One region of the Pseudoalteromonas sp. ASV78 genome, then DNA from elsewhere that is predicted to be linked to it. Evidence: predicted binding sites of a transcription regulator. Region 1 holds the regulator's gene; each other region holds the start of a gene.
What was found. The regulator MetJ, encoded in region 1, represses methionine synthesis genes. The targets are predictions, from matches to a motif close to TAGACGTCTAGACGTCTA.
Positions count from the first base shown of each region.

Region 2: metK (methionine adenosyltransferase) is a predicted target of MetJ. The motif match lies at 2,811-2,828, and genes of this name have one in related genera.
Region 3: metA (homoserine O-acetyltransferase MetA) is a predicted target of MetJ. The motif match lies at 3,624-3,641, and genes of this name have one in related genera.

Region 1 covers NZ_JBLOPA010000001.1:2,507,680-2,513,429, forward strand. The annotation lists gene metL (bifunctional aspartate kinase/homoserine dehydrogenase II) at 1-1,768, opposite strand, end outside; gene metB (cystathionine gamma-synthase) at 1,775-3,037, opposite strand; gene metJ (met regulon transcriptional regulator MetJ) at 3,273-3,593, shown strand; gene ACMVDV_RS11420 (malic enzyme-like NAD(P)-binding protein) at 3,690-4,931, opposite strand; gene rpmE (50S ribosomal protein L31) at 5,489-5,701, opposite strand.
Region 2 covers NZ_JBLOPA010000001.1:3,794,512-3,800,261, reverse strand. The annotation lists gene ACMVDV_RS17335 (hypothetical protein) at 1-341, opposite strand, end outside; gene tkt (transketolase) at 661-2,652, opposite strand; gene metK (methionine adenosyltransferase) at 2,930-4,081, shown strand; gene ACMVDV_RS17320 (diacylglycerol kinase) at 4,309-4,716, opposite strand; gene ACMVDV_RS17315 (LTA synthase family protein) at 4,773-5,750, opposite strand, start outside.
Region 3 covers NZ_JBLOPA010000001.1:2,025,441-2,031,190, reverse strand. The annotation lists gene ACMVDV_RS09235 (hypothetical protein) at 1-263, opposite strand, end outside; gene ACMVDV_RS09230 (histone deacetylase) at 333-1,241, opposite strand; gene ACMVDV_RS09225 (PilZ domain-containing protein) at 1,308-1,670, opposite strand; gene ettA (energy-dependent translational throttle protein EttA) at 1,821-3,494, opposite strand; gene metA (homoserine O-acetyltransferase MetA) at 3,707-4,654, shown strand; gene ACMVDV_RS09210 (homocysteine S-methyltransferase family protein) at 4,644-5,711, shown strand; gene metH (methionine synthase) at 5,722-5,750, shown strand, end outside.

The sequences.
Region 1 (5,750 bases):
TACTGTCGCCACTGTTTTGTAAATCAGCTAATGCAAAGTTAATCGGTAAACCGGCGCCAACACTGGTGTTATAACGCCATAATAAATTGCGTTCGGCTAAATTGCGACGCAAGCTTTGATACCAATCATTATTTGCAGTACCCGCGTACTTGTTAGCGCTGATCAAATGGCAATCTAAGTTCACAAACGCCGGGTAAAGCTCACTAAACGCTTCACTGGCAGTAATATCAATAACCACTTTGTGCTCGTAATCAAGTTCACTGATACGCGTTAATAAATCATCCTGTTGATAGTCAATCGCTTCGTTTTGCCATTGTGATTGCCATTGCTCAAGCGCAATGCCACTTGGGCTAAACAGCATTGCCCGCGAGCGTAACAAACCAACTAGTTTAACGCTAAAATGCTGTTGCAAACGGTTCAGTTGTTGACTAAGTTGCTCAATAAACACTTCACCAACGTTACCTAAACCCGCAACGATAATAGCCAACTCTTGACCTTTATTGATCAATTTATCGTGCAATATGGTCAATACATCACTATCAATTGATTGATCGGTTAGCAGTAAAATATAGTCTGTATCTTGATGGCTAAAGCGGGGAGTTAAGCTTTGCTCAGTCAGTACTTGAGTTGCTTGCTCAAATAATTGCGCCACATCATTACGTGGTGCGACAACAGCGCAGCCATGTAAGTTAGATTCAATAATATTCGCGCGCCCTTGTAAGTGACTTACCACTTGATGAGTTGCATCAGCTGGCACTAATAAGTAGGTATCACCATTTTGTACAAAGTGATGCAGACTATGTTGAATTAGCTGGCTTAACTCACCAATTTCACCGCCACGCAGCTGATCAATACGCAATAAATCAATATTTTCTAAGGTGGTGATAAAACGCTTAGCTTTACTGTACCCTTCTTTAACTACCTCTGTAGCACTGGCTTCGGTATCATAACTGCTGCGAACCACTAGCTTAATATCAGTATTTTTCAGTGGTGATAAGGTTTTCGCATGCAATACCGGGTTGCCTAAACGGGCAAGCAAATTAGCTTGGCCGCGGCATACCTTTGAGTACTTAATGGCTTTTTTAACTTTACGCGGATCAGTACTAAATACCCCTTGGGTATCAGTCCAAATAGATACTTGGTTGGCATGGCAATAACTGCTTAACAAAGTGGCACTGTAATCACTGCCATTGCGCCCCAGCGTTACCGTATTTGCTTGGCAATCGGCGGCAATAAAACCAGTAACCACATTAATGCAATGTGCCGAGATCAACTCAGCACAGGCCTGTTGATTTTTTTGATGTAATAACTGCCCATCATTTAAAGTAAATAACTGACGCGCATCAACATCTTTCGCTTCAAGACCTAGTTGCTGCAAATAGGTTGCTAACAAGCGTGCCGACCACACTTCGCCATGAGCAAGTAATGCAGCTTCCTGTAAGCTTTGCTGCTGCGCTTGTTGTGCTATTAAGGCCAACTCTTGATCAAGTACGTTTAATGCTGCGTGTCGCGCCGTAGGGCTTAACAATTGCTCAATCAAAGTACGTTGGTGGTTATCGAGCTGCAGTAAAATATCGCTCACCGCTTGTTGATCACCTTGTTGGTAGCTTTGCCACAGCTTAACTAACGTATTGGTGGTTTTACCGGCGGCAGAAACTACCACACAGTCACCCGCTTCAGTATGCGCTAAAATAATATTGGCAACGGCCTGATAACGCTCGGCTGAGCTTAAGCTAGAGCCACCAAATTTATGAACTATATTTACCATTTTCTATTACCACAAAGCCGTATGTGCTGGAGTCAGCTTAAATGAGCTTGATTGCTCTTTATCTTGTTGTTGCGAAACCGGTGTTGCTGTAGTTGCTGCATGCAGGCCTTGGCCCGGTTTCACTTTATTAAATACGCGATCTAAATCAGCCAGCAAATCTTTTGCGTCTTCAATACCGACCGAAATACGGATCAAAGTATCACCTACTCCGGCCGCTAAACGCGCGGTTGCTTCCATTCCAGCATGCGTCATGGTTGCTGGGTGGCAAATTAAACTCTCTACGCCACCTAATGATTCCGCTAAGCTGAATTCTTCAAGGCTAGTTAAAAATGCCGCGGCATCGTTAACATCACCTTTAATATCAAAGCTTACCATACCACCAAAGCCTCGTTGTTGTTGTTTTGCCAACTCATGTTGCGGGTGAGACTCAAGGCCAGGGTAATATACTTGGCTCACATAAGGCGAGTTTTCTAAATACAGGGCAATAATAAAGGCATTTTCTTGATGCTGACGCAGGCGGACATTCAACGTACGTAGGCCACGTAAGGTTAAATAGCTATCAAACGGTGCGCCGGTAATACCAATATTATTAGCCCACCATGCAAGCTCATCACCTAACTGTTGCGTTGCGGCAATCACAGCCCCACCCACTACATCGGAATGGCCATTAATATATTTAGTGGTTGAATGCACCACAATATCAACACCAAATTCAATGGGATTTTGTAACGCAGGTGACAAAAAGGTATTATCAGCGCCGACTAACGCACCGCACTGCTTTGCAATAGTGGTGATCGCTTTAATATCAGTTAAGCGTAAAATTGGATTACTTGGGGTTTCAATCCAAATGAGTTTTGGTTTGATCTCAAGAATTTTTTGATGGTTTTCAGCTTTAGTTAAATCTAAAACCACTAATTTTAATAGCCCGCGCTTTTCAAGCGAAGTAAATAAACGGTAACTGCCGCCATAACAATCATGTGGGATCACTAAAGTATCGTCACTGTTTAGCAGCTGAGTAGCTAAATGCACCGCAGCCATACCGGTTGCAGTGATTATACCCTTGGCGCCGCCTTCAAGTTTTGCAAGAGTTTCGGCTAAGATATCTCGATTTGGGTTACCGCTGCGGCCATAATCATATTGGCGCTTGGTATCAAAATCAGCAAATGAGTAGGTGGTCGATAAATGAATGGGAGGCACAACGGCGCCATGCTGTTTATCTGCATCAATGCCATTACGCACTGCAATAGTTGCTTTGTTCTTTTGACTCATAACGTCACCTACAATTAAATGGATGTTTAGACGTCTAAAAGGTTAGAGGATCGGATTTAATAAGTCAAAGCATTTATGCTGTTTTAGCTGCAACTATGGCAGTAAAAACATTTAAGTTGCTAGATGGCTAAATAACTAGTATTTGACTATCTTATTTAAAACGATAGAATTTCGGCATCTTTGCGCAGCAAAAGGTCGCGCAAACAATTAACAACCTGAGGCAACGACACATCCTATGGCTAAATGGAATGGTGAATATATTCACCCATACGCAGAACACGGGAAAAAATCAGAACAAGTTAAAAAGATCACCGTTTCGATCCCGTTAAATGTATTAAAAGTTTTAACTGATGAGCGTACTCGCCGTCAAATTAACAATCTTCGCCATGCAACAAATAGCGAACTGCTTTGTGAAGCATTTTTACACGCATTTACTGGCCAACCATTGCCAAACGATGAAGACTTACGTAAAGATAATCCAGAGAAAGTACCTGAAGAAGTGAAGAAAATCATGCTTGAGATGGGCTTAGAAGTGCCAATCCTCAACGAAGATTAAAAAAATATACTTCAGGAATTGTATACAAAAAAACCTCAGCGACTTACGTTACTGAGGTTTTTTATTATTGTGCCATTACAAATTGCAGCTGAGCAGCTACTCCATGTAGTTTTCCGGCATATCAATTTGTGCAACACCAGAGTCAATTGCCGCTTGCGCTACAGCTTTAGCTATACGCGGTAATAAACGCGGATCCATCGGTTTTGGAATAATATACTGCGCACCAAATTCAAGCTTATCAACACCCGCCGCTTTTAATACTTCTGCAGGTACTGGCTCTTTGGCAATGCTACGAATAGCGTCAACTGCGGCAATTTTCATTTCATCATTAATTTTACTGGCGCGTACATCTAACGCACCACGGAAAATAAATGGGAAACACAATACGTTATTTACTTGGTTTGGATAATCAGAACGACCCGTCGCCATAATTAAATCATTACGCGCACCGTGAGCAAGCTCAGGTGATATTTCTGGATCTGGGTTCGAACAAGCAAACACCACGGGTTTATCAGCCATCAATTTAAGATCTTCAGGGGCCAATAAGTTTGGCCCAGATACACCGACAAAGACATCGGCATCAGCAATCACATCTTGCAAGGTACGCTTATCGGTATTGTTAGCAAACAACTGCTTATATTCGTTTAAATCATCACGGCGAGTATGGATCACCCCTTTACGATCTAGCATATAAATATGTTCGCGTAGTGCGCCACACTTGATCAGCAGTTCCATACATGCAACCGCAGCGGCGCCCGCACCTAAGCACACGATAATCGCATCTTCAATATCTTTACCTTGCACTTCTAGTGCGTTGATCATGCCTGCTGCCGTGACGATTGCAGTACCATGTTGGTCATCGTGGAACACCGGAATACTACAACGTTCAATCAATGCTTTTTCGATTTCAAAACACTCTGGTGCTTTAATATCTTCTAAGTTAATACCACCAAACGTATCTGCGATGTTTGCCACCGTATTGATAAAGTCTTCCGTGGTATTGTGTTTCACTTCGATATCAATCGAATCAAGGCCTGCAAAGCGCTTAAATAATAACGCTTTACCTTCCATAACTGGTTTAGACGCCAATGGCCCTAAGTTACCTAAACCTAAGATTGCGGTACCGTTAGTAATAACCGCAACCATATTACCTTTACCTGTGTATTTATAGGCATTAGCAGGATCAGCAGCGATTTCACGTACAGGTTCTGCAACACCGGGGCTATATGCTAAAGCGAGATCTTGGACTGTTTCAGCCGGCTTAGTAAGCTCGACACTGATTTTTCCTGGAACGGGATGCGAATGGTAATGTAAAGCTTGTTCACGAAAATCTGACATAACGCGATTTTATCCTGCAAGTAAGTTAAGTTGAAAGTGAGAGTAAGCAGTTCTTATAGGGAACGATACCTATATTATAATTAAATTCAAGCAATATCAGGTCTATCCTGTTATATGCTATATCCGTTAATTTTATGCGTTTTATCGTCAAGTTTTGCAAAAAAACTGCAATTTAAAGCGATAAAAACAGCATAAAGCATCAAAAAACCCAACCAAAAATGCTTGTTAAGTGAATATTTAAAGCAAAAACTATAAGCAAAAGCAGATATTCACATAAGTGAGACGTTAGCAACATTTAGCAGCATAAAGGCTAACTTTATCGACAAAAACATTTAATCTAGCGTTTTAATACGATAATCAATATAGAGAATAAATCACGATTTGTCTGTTATTTGCTCGCTATACTGGGTATAAAAATGGGAAATAGTCACACTATAATGAATGCATGAAGTAACCCTAAATAAGCAGGCATTAAGCGCAAGATGGGCGCCGTTTTTATAAATTACAGGCATAAAAAAAAGCACCCTAAGGTGCTTTTTCCGACAAAACAACAAGAATTACTTGCTGCTAAGTGAACCGAAACGCTTGTTAAAGCGATCAACACGGCCACCAGTGTCTAAAACTTTTTGCTTACCAGTGTAAAACGGGTGACACGCAGAACATACGTCTAAGTGAATGTCTTTACACAGTGTAGAACTAGTTTCGAATTTATTTCCGCATGAACATGATGCTGAAATTACTTCGTACTTAGGGTGAATACCTTCTTTCATAGAAACCTCTAGTTAAGGCCGCATCGCTCTCCAAACCCGAAGTCTGGCA
Region 2 (5,750 bases), 1.3 Mb from region 1:
CTAATAGTGCCGACTTCAATAAAGTATCCCATCAGTCCAAATACCGATACCACTGTAAAAACAGCGCCCAACCCAAAAAACATAACTAGAGGCGATTTAGTGCTAAATAGCTTCATATCTAAGCTTGGCTTTTCCCAATATTCCTTGGGCTTTTTCAAATATTTGTTTACGAGTGAATCGACAATGGACATCGCAGAAAAGCCTAATATCCCAAATATGAAATTACTAATTCCAAACTCAAACTTGTCGTGTATAGGTGCAAAGCTTAAAGCAACACCATGAGCAACGCTGACTATCGAAATTAGAAATAAATAAATGAAATTGCGGTGTCGAATTTTCATAGGGAAAGATAACCATTTTACAGTGCGCTAATCGTTAATATTCCTGCTGATTTAACGCTCATCTTTCTAAATTATTATAGTTTTAACAAATTAGCTAAGATATTACTATCACTAAGTTTTTGTTCAGCTTAAAGCAAAATCAGATAAGGCAATTTGAACACCATACAATCGGGGCTAAAGCACCCTCCTACGATTTTTCCTTGGCACTGTGCCTCAAATTAAAAACTGATGGCTGATGGCTGACGGCTAACAGCTCCATACAAAAAAGCCCGCGCTGCGTTTAGCACAGTGCGGGCTTTTAAATTTTAATCGTTAAAGACTAAAACAATTCGTTAGCTTTGTTTACGATGTTTTCTACCGTGAAGCCAAAGTGCTCAAACAGCTCGTTAGCAGGTGCTGACTCACCAAAGGTGGTCATCCCCACTACAGCGCCGTTTAGGCCTACATATTTATACCAGTAGTCTGCAATGCCTGCTTCTACCGCTACGCGGCGTGAAACGGCTGCCGGTAATACGCTTTCTTTGTAAGCGGCATCTTGTGCATCAAATACATCGGTCGATGGCATAGAGACAACACGTACTTTTTTACCTTGCTGACGTAATTCAGCGGCTGAATCTTGTGCTAATTGCACCTCAGAGCCAGTTGCGATTAAGATAAGCTCAGGCTCGCCATCACAGCTCAGCACGTAACCGCCTTTTTTCACGTCACTTAATTGCTGTGCTGAGCGTGTTTGTTGCTCAAGGCCTTGGCGAGTAAAGATCAGTGATGTTGGACCGTCTTGGCGTTCAATCGCTTGTTGCCATGCAATCGCAGACTCAACTTGGTCACACGGGCGCCAGTTAACTAGGTTTGGCGTTAAACGCATGCTAGCAATTTGCTCTACCGGTTGGTGAGTTGGACCATCTTCACCTAAACCAATTGAATCGTGGGTGTATACAAAAATGCTTGGCACTTTCATCAGTGCAGCCATACGTACTGCATTACGTGCGTATTCCATAAACATTAGGAAGGTTGCGCCGTAAGGAATAAAACCTTTATGCAGTGCAATACCATTCATAATCGCCGACATACCAAACTCACGCACACCGTAGTAGATGTAGTTACCGCTAGCATCATCGCGCGTTAAGCCTTTAGAACCTTTCCAAATAGTCAGGTTAGAACCGGCTAAATCCGCAGAGCCGCCCATAAATTCAGGCAGTAACGGGCCAAATGCATTCAGTGCATCTTGCGATGCTTTACGTGATGCTGGGTTTGCTGGGTTTGCGTCTAGTTGCTCAATATAAGCTTGTGATTTTTCAGCCCAATCAGCGGGCAACTCACTGCTAGTACGGCGTTTAAATTCAGCGGCTAGCTCAGGGTGTGCAGCGGCGTACGCGGCAAATTTTTCATCCCAGCTCGCTTCAAGTTGTTTACCCTTTTCTTTGCCATCCCATTGAGCATAAATATCAGCTGGGATTTCAAATGCCTCACCGGTCCAACCTAGGAACTCGCGGGCTGCTTTGATTTCGTCTTCACCTAGTGGTGCGCCGTGACAATCATGACTACCTGATTTATTTGGTGAACCGTAACCGATCACTGTTTTACAACAAATAAGCGTTGGCTTGTCAGTCACACTGCGTGCTTCTTCGATGGCTGCGCGAATTGCATCTGAATCATGGCCGTCAACATTACTTACTACATGCCAACCGTAAGCTTTAAAGCGTGCTGGGGTATCATCACTAAACCAGCCTTCCACTTCACCATCGATTGAAATACCGTTGTCATCCCAAAACGCAACAAGCTTACCTAGGCCTAATGTGCCGGCAAGTGAACAGGCTTCATGAGAAATACCTTCCATTAAGCAACCATCGCCTAAGAACGTATATGTGTGGTGATCAACAATCTCATGGCCTTCACGGTTAAATTGTGCCGCTAATGCTTTTTCAGCAATCGCCATACCGACTGCATTTGTGATCCCTTGACCAAGTGGGCCCGTAGTGGTTTCAATCCCTGGTGCATAACCGTACTCTGGGTGACCAGGTGTTTTTGAATGCATTTGACGGAAGTTTTTAATTTCCTCAATTGGCAAATCATAACCACTTAAGTGCAATAGAGAATAAATAAGCATTGAACCGTGGCCATTTGAGAGTATAAATCGATCTCTGTCTACCCACTCTGGATTTGTTGGATTATGATTTAGATAATCGCGCCATAGTACTTCTGCGATATCAGCCATGCCCATAGGGGCTCCAGGGTGGCCTGATTTGGCCTGTTGTACTGCGTCCATTGATAAGACGCGAATAGCATTTGCAAGTTCTTTGCGAGACGGCATGAATTCTCCTACCTTTAACTGTATTTGCGCTGGTTGTTGTGTGTTTTTCAAGAACACCCATTCTTACTTATTGTAGGGGCTGTGTGCAATTAAAAACCCTGATTAAATTGGCTATTATGAAAATTTTTTAAGAACAAAAAGTTATTAGTAATTTTATTTAGACGTCTAGGCGTAAAAACACTATGCAACTATCGTTGTTTTAGATAAAATACGCCCCTTAATTTTTTAGCGCTCTTACCGACGTTTGTGAAGCGCAATATTTGTGAGCAGAAAGACAATGGCAAAACATTTATTTACTTCTGAATCTGTTTCTGAAGGTCATCCGGATAAAATCGCGGACCAAATCTCTGACGCGGTACTTGATGCCATCTTAGAACAAGATTCTCATGCCCGTGTTGCATGTGAAACTTACGTTAAGACTGGTATGGTTATGGTTGGTGGTGAAATCACTACTAGCGCATGGGTTGATATCGAAGAGATCACCCGTAAAACTGTACGTGAAATTGGTTACACCCATTCAGACATGGGTTTTGATGCTGATTCTTGTGCTATTTTAAACACTATCGGTAAGCAATCACCTGATATCAACCAAGGTGTTGACCGTACTAGCCCTGAAGAACAAGGCGCTGGTGACCAAGGTTTAATGTTTGGTTATGCATGTAACGAAACTGAAGTATTAATGCCTGCACCAATCACTTACTCACACCGTTTAGTACAGCGTCAAGCGCAAGTACGTAAAAGCGGCGAGCTAAACTGGTTACGCCCAGATGCAAAATCACAAGTTACATTTGCATACGAAAATGGCAAGCCTGTAAGCATTGATGCAGTAGTACTTTCTACTCAACACAGTGAAGACATTTCACAAAAAGATTTAGTCGAAGCCGTGATGGAAACTATCATCAAACCGGTACTTCCTGCTGAGCTTATCTCAAGCGCCACTAAATTTTTCATTAACCCGACTGGCCGTTTTGTAATCGGTGGCCCAATGGGTGACTGTGGTCTTACTGGTCGTAAAATCATCGTTGATACATACGGCGGTATGGCTCGTCACGGTGGCGGTGCATTCTCTGGTAAAGATCCTTCAAAAGTTGACCGTAGCGCTGCGTACGCTGCACGTTACGTTGCTAAAAACATCGTTGCTGCTGGCCTTGCTGATAAGTGTGAGCTACAAGTGTCTTACGCAATTGGTGTTGCAGAGCCTACCTCAATCAGTGTTGAAACATTTGGCACCAGTAAGCTTGAAGAGTCACGTTTAATCGAATTAATTCGTGAACACTTTGACTTACGCCCTTATGGTCTAATTAAAATGCTTGATCTTGAGCGCCCAATTTATCAACCAACCGCTGCTTACGGGCACTTCGGTCGTGATGAATTCCCTTGGGAGCGTACAGATAAAGCAGACGCACTTCGCGCAGCCGCTGGCCTTTAATACCAGCATCTGGGTGAATGTAAGAAAAGCGCCGATTGGCGCTTTTTTTATGTCTGCTGATTATGTTGTTGTAAATGCCTAGGTTATTGTCGCGAGGTAAACTCGCTGCTACCAGACGTAGGCTCGGGTTTACCCCGCGCAATTAAAGCTAGGTTTTAGAAAGTGACTAGCTGTTAGGCTGTATTCGAAGCTCGTCGCTCGAAGCCAGTGACATTTTACCTCACTACCTATCCTATCAATGTAAGTATTTTTTCATACCCCGCAACACCCCACACTATTAGCAATACTAGTAACGCTAGGCTAACTGCTGCTGAAGCTATATCTTTAGCGCGCCCTGATAGCACATGGTATTCAACCCCAACGCGATCTGTTAATGCTTCAATTGCTGAATTGAGCAGTTCAACTATCAGTAGTATTAAAAAGCTCACAATCAATAACGCCCAATGCTGTAATGATTGCGCGAGCCAAACAGATAAAGGCAGTAATACTAGCCCTAGCGCAAGCTCAGTGCGAAAGGCCGACTCTTCCTTAAATGCAGCTTTAAATCCCTTAATAGAGCACTGGCTTGCTTTTAAAATACGCCCAATCCCTATGCCATTGGGTTTGTTTACTAAGTTAATTTCTGGTTTAGTCATTGTATGATCTTTAGCGTGTCGTTTTGCTTATCGGGTGATGGGTCAAGCATATTACCTTAATCCATACCTTGAGTTAATAACTGCCAAGCTGTCGCCATATATTGGGTATATGCTTGCTCTGTCTGCGCATCAATTTCGACAAATTGCGGGGGTGTTGTCGGTAAAAGCTGAGTTTTATCCCGCTCATTAACCGTATAATACTCATAAAGTGCAGATAAATCACCACGCCAGAGCTGCTCATTGTGACGTATTGTTTGAAAGCCAAATACCCTTCGCTCTGGTGCTGCATTGAATAATGATTGCCCCATGCTATAAAACTGAGTATTTGCTGGCGCAATTAAATCTAATAATGTTGGAGCGATATCCATATGGCTTGCCACTTGTTGCGCAGGCACTAAATCTGCACTAATACCTTTGCCATAAATCACCATAGGCACATGAGTTAACTCATATAAATTTGGCCGTTGATGAAAGTTACGGCGGCTATAATGATCTCCCGTAATAACAAATAATGCATCTGGATAGCGTTGCTCCATCTTAGCCACAAACTCACCCAGCATTTTATCTGCATACCATAAATGCCCTAATATATAGGGGTCTAATAACTCCCCTGCTAATCTATTTATCTCTGCTGGGTAATCTGCGGCCGACTTATACGGGTAGTTATATTTTTCTAAATCGAGATTAAACGGGCCATGGTAACTACCTGATAGGATCACATTAACACTTTTTTTCGTGATTTTTTCTGCAACTAAATCAAATAACTGGCCATCATCAATCCCCCATACTCCGGCGCTACCTTTACCACCAGCATCCGTTGCTGAATAAACCTTATCAGCACCTTGAGATAGAACGTACTCACCGACATTTTGCCACGATAGTAAACCACCATAAAAAAACTGGCTGGTGTACCCTAACCGCTCGAATTGATTAAATAATGACAGCTTGCTGCTTGGTTTTTGTGGCCCGATTAAACTCATATTAACCCCTGCATAAGGGATCCCAGATACAATACTCGATAACGAATTCATGGT
Region 3 (5,750 bases), 480 kb from region 1:
TTGATAGTAATAAGCTCTGCATCACGTACCAGGCTTAAAAAAGCGACATCTGGGTTTTCAATTTGATAAACGACTTGCACATTATGAGGTAATTTATAAGTCGGTAGGTTAACTGCAAAAATACGCGAGCCCTGATTAACGAGCGCCATGGCATGCTCTGCATTGTAAGCTGGGTTAATCGGCGGAAGCTCTTCTTTTACAGCTTCTTCGGCGTTGGCAATACTCGACATAAATGCAAGTAACAAAATAAACAACAGTCGCATAATAATCTCAATAACGGTATGAATTTACAGTGTAGTCAAAAATACTGCTTTAGCAGTTTTATAGTTTGCTTAAAAACACGCAGCTTGCTCTACAACGATGGCGTGGCGTTTTGCAAGGCGCAGATGATCTCTGTCATAGCCACCGCCAATCACTGTCGCTACTGGAGTATTACTTTCAAGGCAGCGTTTAAGAACCAGATGATCGCGCTTTTCAATGCCTTGCCAGCTTATATCAAGCTTGCCTAAACCATCTTGTTGCCAAATATCGACACCTGCATCATAAAGTACTAAGTCAGGGTTCAGTTCTTTGAGTAAAAAGCGCAAGGTATCATCAACAATGCCTAAATACTCATCGTCTTGCATATTGTTGGCTAAACCAATGTCGAGATCGCTGGCTGATTTACGAAATGGAAAGTTTTTTTCACAATGAATTGAACAGGTATAGGCATAAGGTTGGTGTTGTAACATGGCTGCGGTGCCATCGCCTTGGTGTACGTCTAAGTCAAAAATCAATACATTAGTAACTTCACCCGATTGGATCAGCGTTTGCGCAGTAAAGGCTAAATCGTTGACCATACAATAGCCAGAGCCAAAATCGCTGTGGGCGTGGTGTGTACCGCCTGCTAAATGGCATGCAATGCCATGTTTAAGGGCTAAGCGTGCAGTTTGCAACGTGCCAATTGGCGCGGTAAAAGTACGTGCCATTAATTGTTCAGACCACGGTAGCCCAATACGACGCATCGCTTTATCACCTAAGCGGTTATGCCATAAATCTTGAATGTAATTATCACAATGTACCAATTCAAGCGTCTCAGGGTTGCCAAGTTGAGGTGTTATAAGATTGCTATTAATTAATCCCAGCGCTTTGACTTGCTGGTATAAATTAGCAAACTTACTCATAACAAAGCGATGATTAGGATCAAAGTTAAACGAATAGTTGGGATGGTAAACCAATGGTAGATGTGGATTTAGCGCCATAGTCAGATTGTGTTGCGAATTTTCTCTAGGGTAACCTACTGGATAACTGCAATCCAGTTACTTGCTTTACGCTCCATGGATCAAACTCTCAAGTTCACGATGTAGTAAATCATCATCGGCGAGATTCAACTCAATTAAGCGTTTTAAATGGGTGATACTATCAATATCAATATGGGTGCATTTTAAGCCGATATGTTGCTGCTCGATATGACAAATAGTGACCGTCATCGCGATGATGATATCGCTTTGTGGAAGTTTAAAGGCCAAAATAGCACTACTGTTTTTTGCAAAATTAAACTCACTATTGCGACTAACTAACGCACCATTTAATGAGATATCAAGCAACTGGCACGGATAACTGTGGGTATTATTGGTTAAATGCGCAGGAGTTGAAAATAAAATGCGCGTGTAATGTCGACGGTTTTCCATGGTTATTCCTTTTAGTTGCATTAAGCTAAGTATAGCGTGTTTTTTAGTCGCTTGTAGCAAGCGTTTTTTGTTTCAGAAATAAAAAGCCCCACATAAATGCGGGGCTTAAAATATGTTTAGAACCTAGAACCTAGAACCTAGAACTTAGACCTAACCAATCTTCTTGTACTTAATACGCTTAGGTTGCGTAGCCGCAGTGCCTAAGGTCTTTTTAAGCCATTCTTCATATTCAGTGTAGTTACCATCGAAGAAGTTAATTTGGCCTTCGTCACGGTAATCTAAAATATGTGTCGCAATACGGTCCAAGAACCAACGGTCATGCGAGATACACATAACACAGCCTGGGAATTCTAAAATTGCATTCTCAAGGGCACGTAATGTTTCCACGTCCAAATCATTGGTTGGCTCATCCAGTAGGATAACATTGCCACCGGCTTTTAATAATTTAGCTAAATGCAGACGGTTGCGTTCACCACCTGATAAGTCTTTAACAAACTTTTGCTGATCGTTACCTTTGAAGTTAAAGCGACTCACATAGGCACGGCTTTGGAATTCAAAGTTACCAATTTTCAGTACGTCTTGGCCGTTTGAAATTTCTTGGAAAACAGTGTTGCTGTCATCCATATTGCCACGGAACTGATCAACGGTTGCCAGTTCAACCGTTTCACCTAGGTTAATTTCGCCGCTGTCTTGTTTGTCTTCACCGCTAAGCATTTTAAACAGCGTTGATTTACCCGCACCATTGGCACCGATAATGCCAACAATTGCGCCTTTCGGCACAGTAAAGCTTAGATCATCAATCAATACACGATCGCCAAAGCTTTTCTTCAAGTTTTTAACTTCAATAACTTGATCCCCTAGACGTGGTCCAGGTGGAATAAATAGCTCATTGGTTTCATTACGTTTTTGGTAATCAGACTGCTGCATTTCAGTAAATTGCGCCATACGCGCTTTTGACTTAGCTTGACGACCTTTTTGGTTTGAACGTACCCACTCAAGTTCTTGTGCAATTGATTTTTGACGGGCTTTTTCAGATTTTTGCTCTTGTTGTAAACGAGCATCTTTTTGCTCAAGCCAAGAAGAGTAGTTACCTTCCCACGGAATACCTTCACCACGGTCAAGCTCTAAAATCCAACCTGCTACATTATCAAGGAAGTAACGGTCATGGGTTACCGCCACAACGGTGCCTTCGTAATCATGTAAGAAGCGCTCAAGCCAGGCTACAGATTCAGCATCTAAGTGGTTAGTAGGCTCATCGAGGATAAGCATATCTGGTTTTTCAAGCAGTAAACGACAGATAGCGACACGGCGACGCTCACCACCTGACAAAAATTCTATTTTAGCATCCCACTCAGGTAAACGAAGGGCATCGGCGGCGCGCTCTAATACGTTATCGATGTTATGACCGTCGTGGGCTTGAATAATGGCTTCAAGCTCACCTTGCTCTTTGGCAAGTGCGTCAAAGTCAGCATCTTCCATCGCGTATTCGTTATATACTTCATCAAGACGGTTAAGCGCGTTTTTCACTTCGCTGACTGCTTCTTCCACAGTTTCACGAACCGTTTTGCTTTCATCTAGAATAGGCTCTTGCGGTAAGTAACCAATTTTAGTGCCCGGTTGAGGATATGCCTCACCTTCAAACTCTTGATCAAGGCCGGCCATAATACGTAGCAACGTTGATTTACCAGAACCGTTTAAACCAAGGACACCAATTTTTGCGCCCGGAAAAAAATGCAAAGAAATATCTTTTAAGATAGTGCGTTTAGGTGGCACAACCTTAGATACTCGACTCATCGAGAATATAAACTTATCAGGTAAAACCATGAAAGGAGCCTTCAAATAATAATAAAAATTTCAATGTTGTATTGTAGTGGCTGACAGGTGAAACAGTCAACGAAACTACAAAGTTGGCTGGGTGTTTTGAGCAAATAGGTTAACGATTTTAAATTCATTTGGACATCTAAACATCTAGAGGTTGAAATTTCCAGCTATCCGTTCATAATTAGCCATTGGTTAAATATGCCTTGGAGATGAGTATGCCTATTACCGTTAAAGATGAATTGCCCGCAATTGCGAAGTTACGCCAAGAAAACGTATTCGTAATGCCAAAAAGCCGCGCTAAAACGCAAGAGATCCGTCCGATGCGGTTGGCGATTTTAAACTTAATGCCTAATAAGGTTGAAACCGAGGTGCAGTTTATTCGTTTGCTTGCTAATTCCCCCTTACAGGTAAATGTCGAGTTATTACGTTTAGACACTCATCGCAGCAGTAGTAACTCAGAGCAGCATTTAGACACTTTCTACCGTTATTTCTCTGAGGTGAAAGACAACAACTACGATGCATTACTCATTACCGGCGCACCATTGGCACATTTAGAATATGATGATGTAGCCTACTGGGATGAACTAAAAGTAATTTTAGATTGGGCGGAGCAGCATGTTACCTCAACATTATTTTCGTGTTGGGCGGCCCATGCGGGTTTATTTCATCATCATAATTTAAAGCGTGAATTAAAAGAAAATAAGCTCTGTGGCGTGTTTACTCACAAATGTTATTTTGAACATGGCGCCTTAACCCGTGGTTTTGACGACACCTTTGTAGTGCCGCACTCGCGTTATGGTCATATTGATATTGAAAAAATTAACGCCTGTGATGACTTAGTTGTACTAGCAGGTTCAGAGCAAGTAGGCGCTTACTTAATAAAAAATAAATCCGGCAGCCAAGTGTATATTACTGGGCATCCTGAGTATGATGCCGACACTTTAAAAGGCGAATATCAGCGCGATTTAGAAAAAGGCCCCGATGCGCCACTGCCAGAAAATTACTTTCCAGATAACAACCCAGATAACGAGCCGTCGAAAACTTGGCAAAGCCATGCCTTTTTGCTTTTTTCGAACTGGTTAAATTATTATGTGTACCAAACCACACCCTATGATATTAATTTAGTTAGCCAAGCCGTAAGGACTAACAACTATGCCGAATAATTTAGAAAACAAAAGCGCCGAGTTAATTGAAGCGCTACAACAGCGTATTTTAATTCTTGATGGTGCTATGGGTACCATGATCCAAGAGCATAAACTAGAAGAACAAGACTACCGTGGCGAGCGCTTTAAAGACTGGCATGTGCTAATCAAAGGTAATAATGACTTATTAAGCATTACACAACCAAAAATAATTGCTGATATTCATCGTGGCTTTTTAAATGCCGGTGCCGACATTATCGAAACCAATACCTTTAACTCGACCACCATTTCGATGGAAGATTACGACATGGCCAGTATCAGCCGTGAAGTAAACTTAGAGTCGGCTAAATTAGCGCGTAGTATTTGCGATGAATTTACTGCTAAAAATCCAGCTAAACCACGTTATGTTGCAGGGGTTTTGGGGCCAACCTCGAAAACCTGTTCAATCTCGCCTGATGTCAACGACCCCGGTTATCGCAATGTGACGTTTGATAAATTAGTCACAGCGTATGTTGAATCAACGCTTGCCCTGATGGAAGGTGGTGTTGATTTAATTTTGATTGAAACCATTTTTGATACGCTTAATGCAAAAGCGGCGTCGTTCGCGGTGGAAGAAGCTTTTGAGCAAGCAGAGCGCAAGTTGCCAGTGATGATTTCTGGCACCATTACCGATGCATCAGGGCGTACATTATCAGGGCAAACTACCGAGGCGTTTTATAATTCGATTCGCCACATTAAGCCGATTTCAATTGGCCTCAATTGTGCGCTTGGTCCAGATTTATTACGTCAATACGTAGAAGAATTATCGCGTGTTTGTGAAACTTACACCTCAGTGCACCCCAATGCAGGCTTGCCTAACGAGTTTGGTGAGTACGATTTAGAGGCCCCTGAAATGGCAAAAGAAATAATCGATTGGGGTAAGTCTGGCTTTATCAATATTGTTGGCGGTTGCTGTGGTACTACGCCCGCGCACATCAGGGCATTTGCCAAAGGGCTTGAAGGGGTTAAACCTCGCCCATTGCCAGAGCTTGAAGTGCGTATGCGCTTATCAGGCCTTGAAGCGTGTAATTTAAACTAAGGTAGCCGAGATGACACAAAAAATAGCAGTATTTACCAA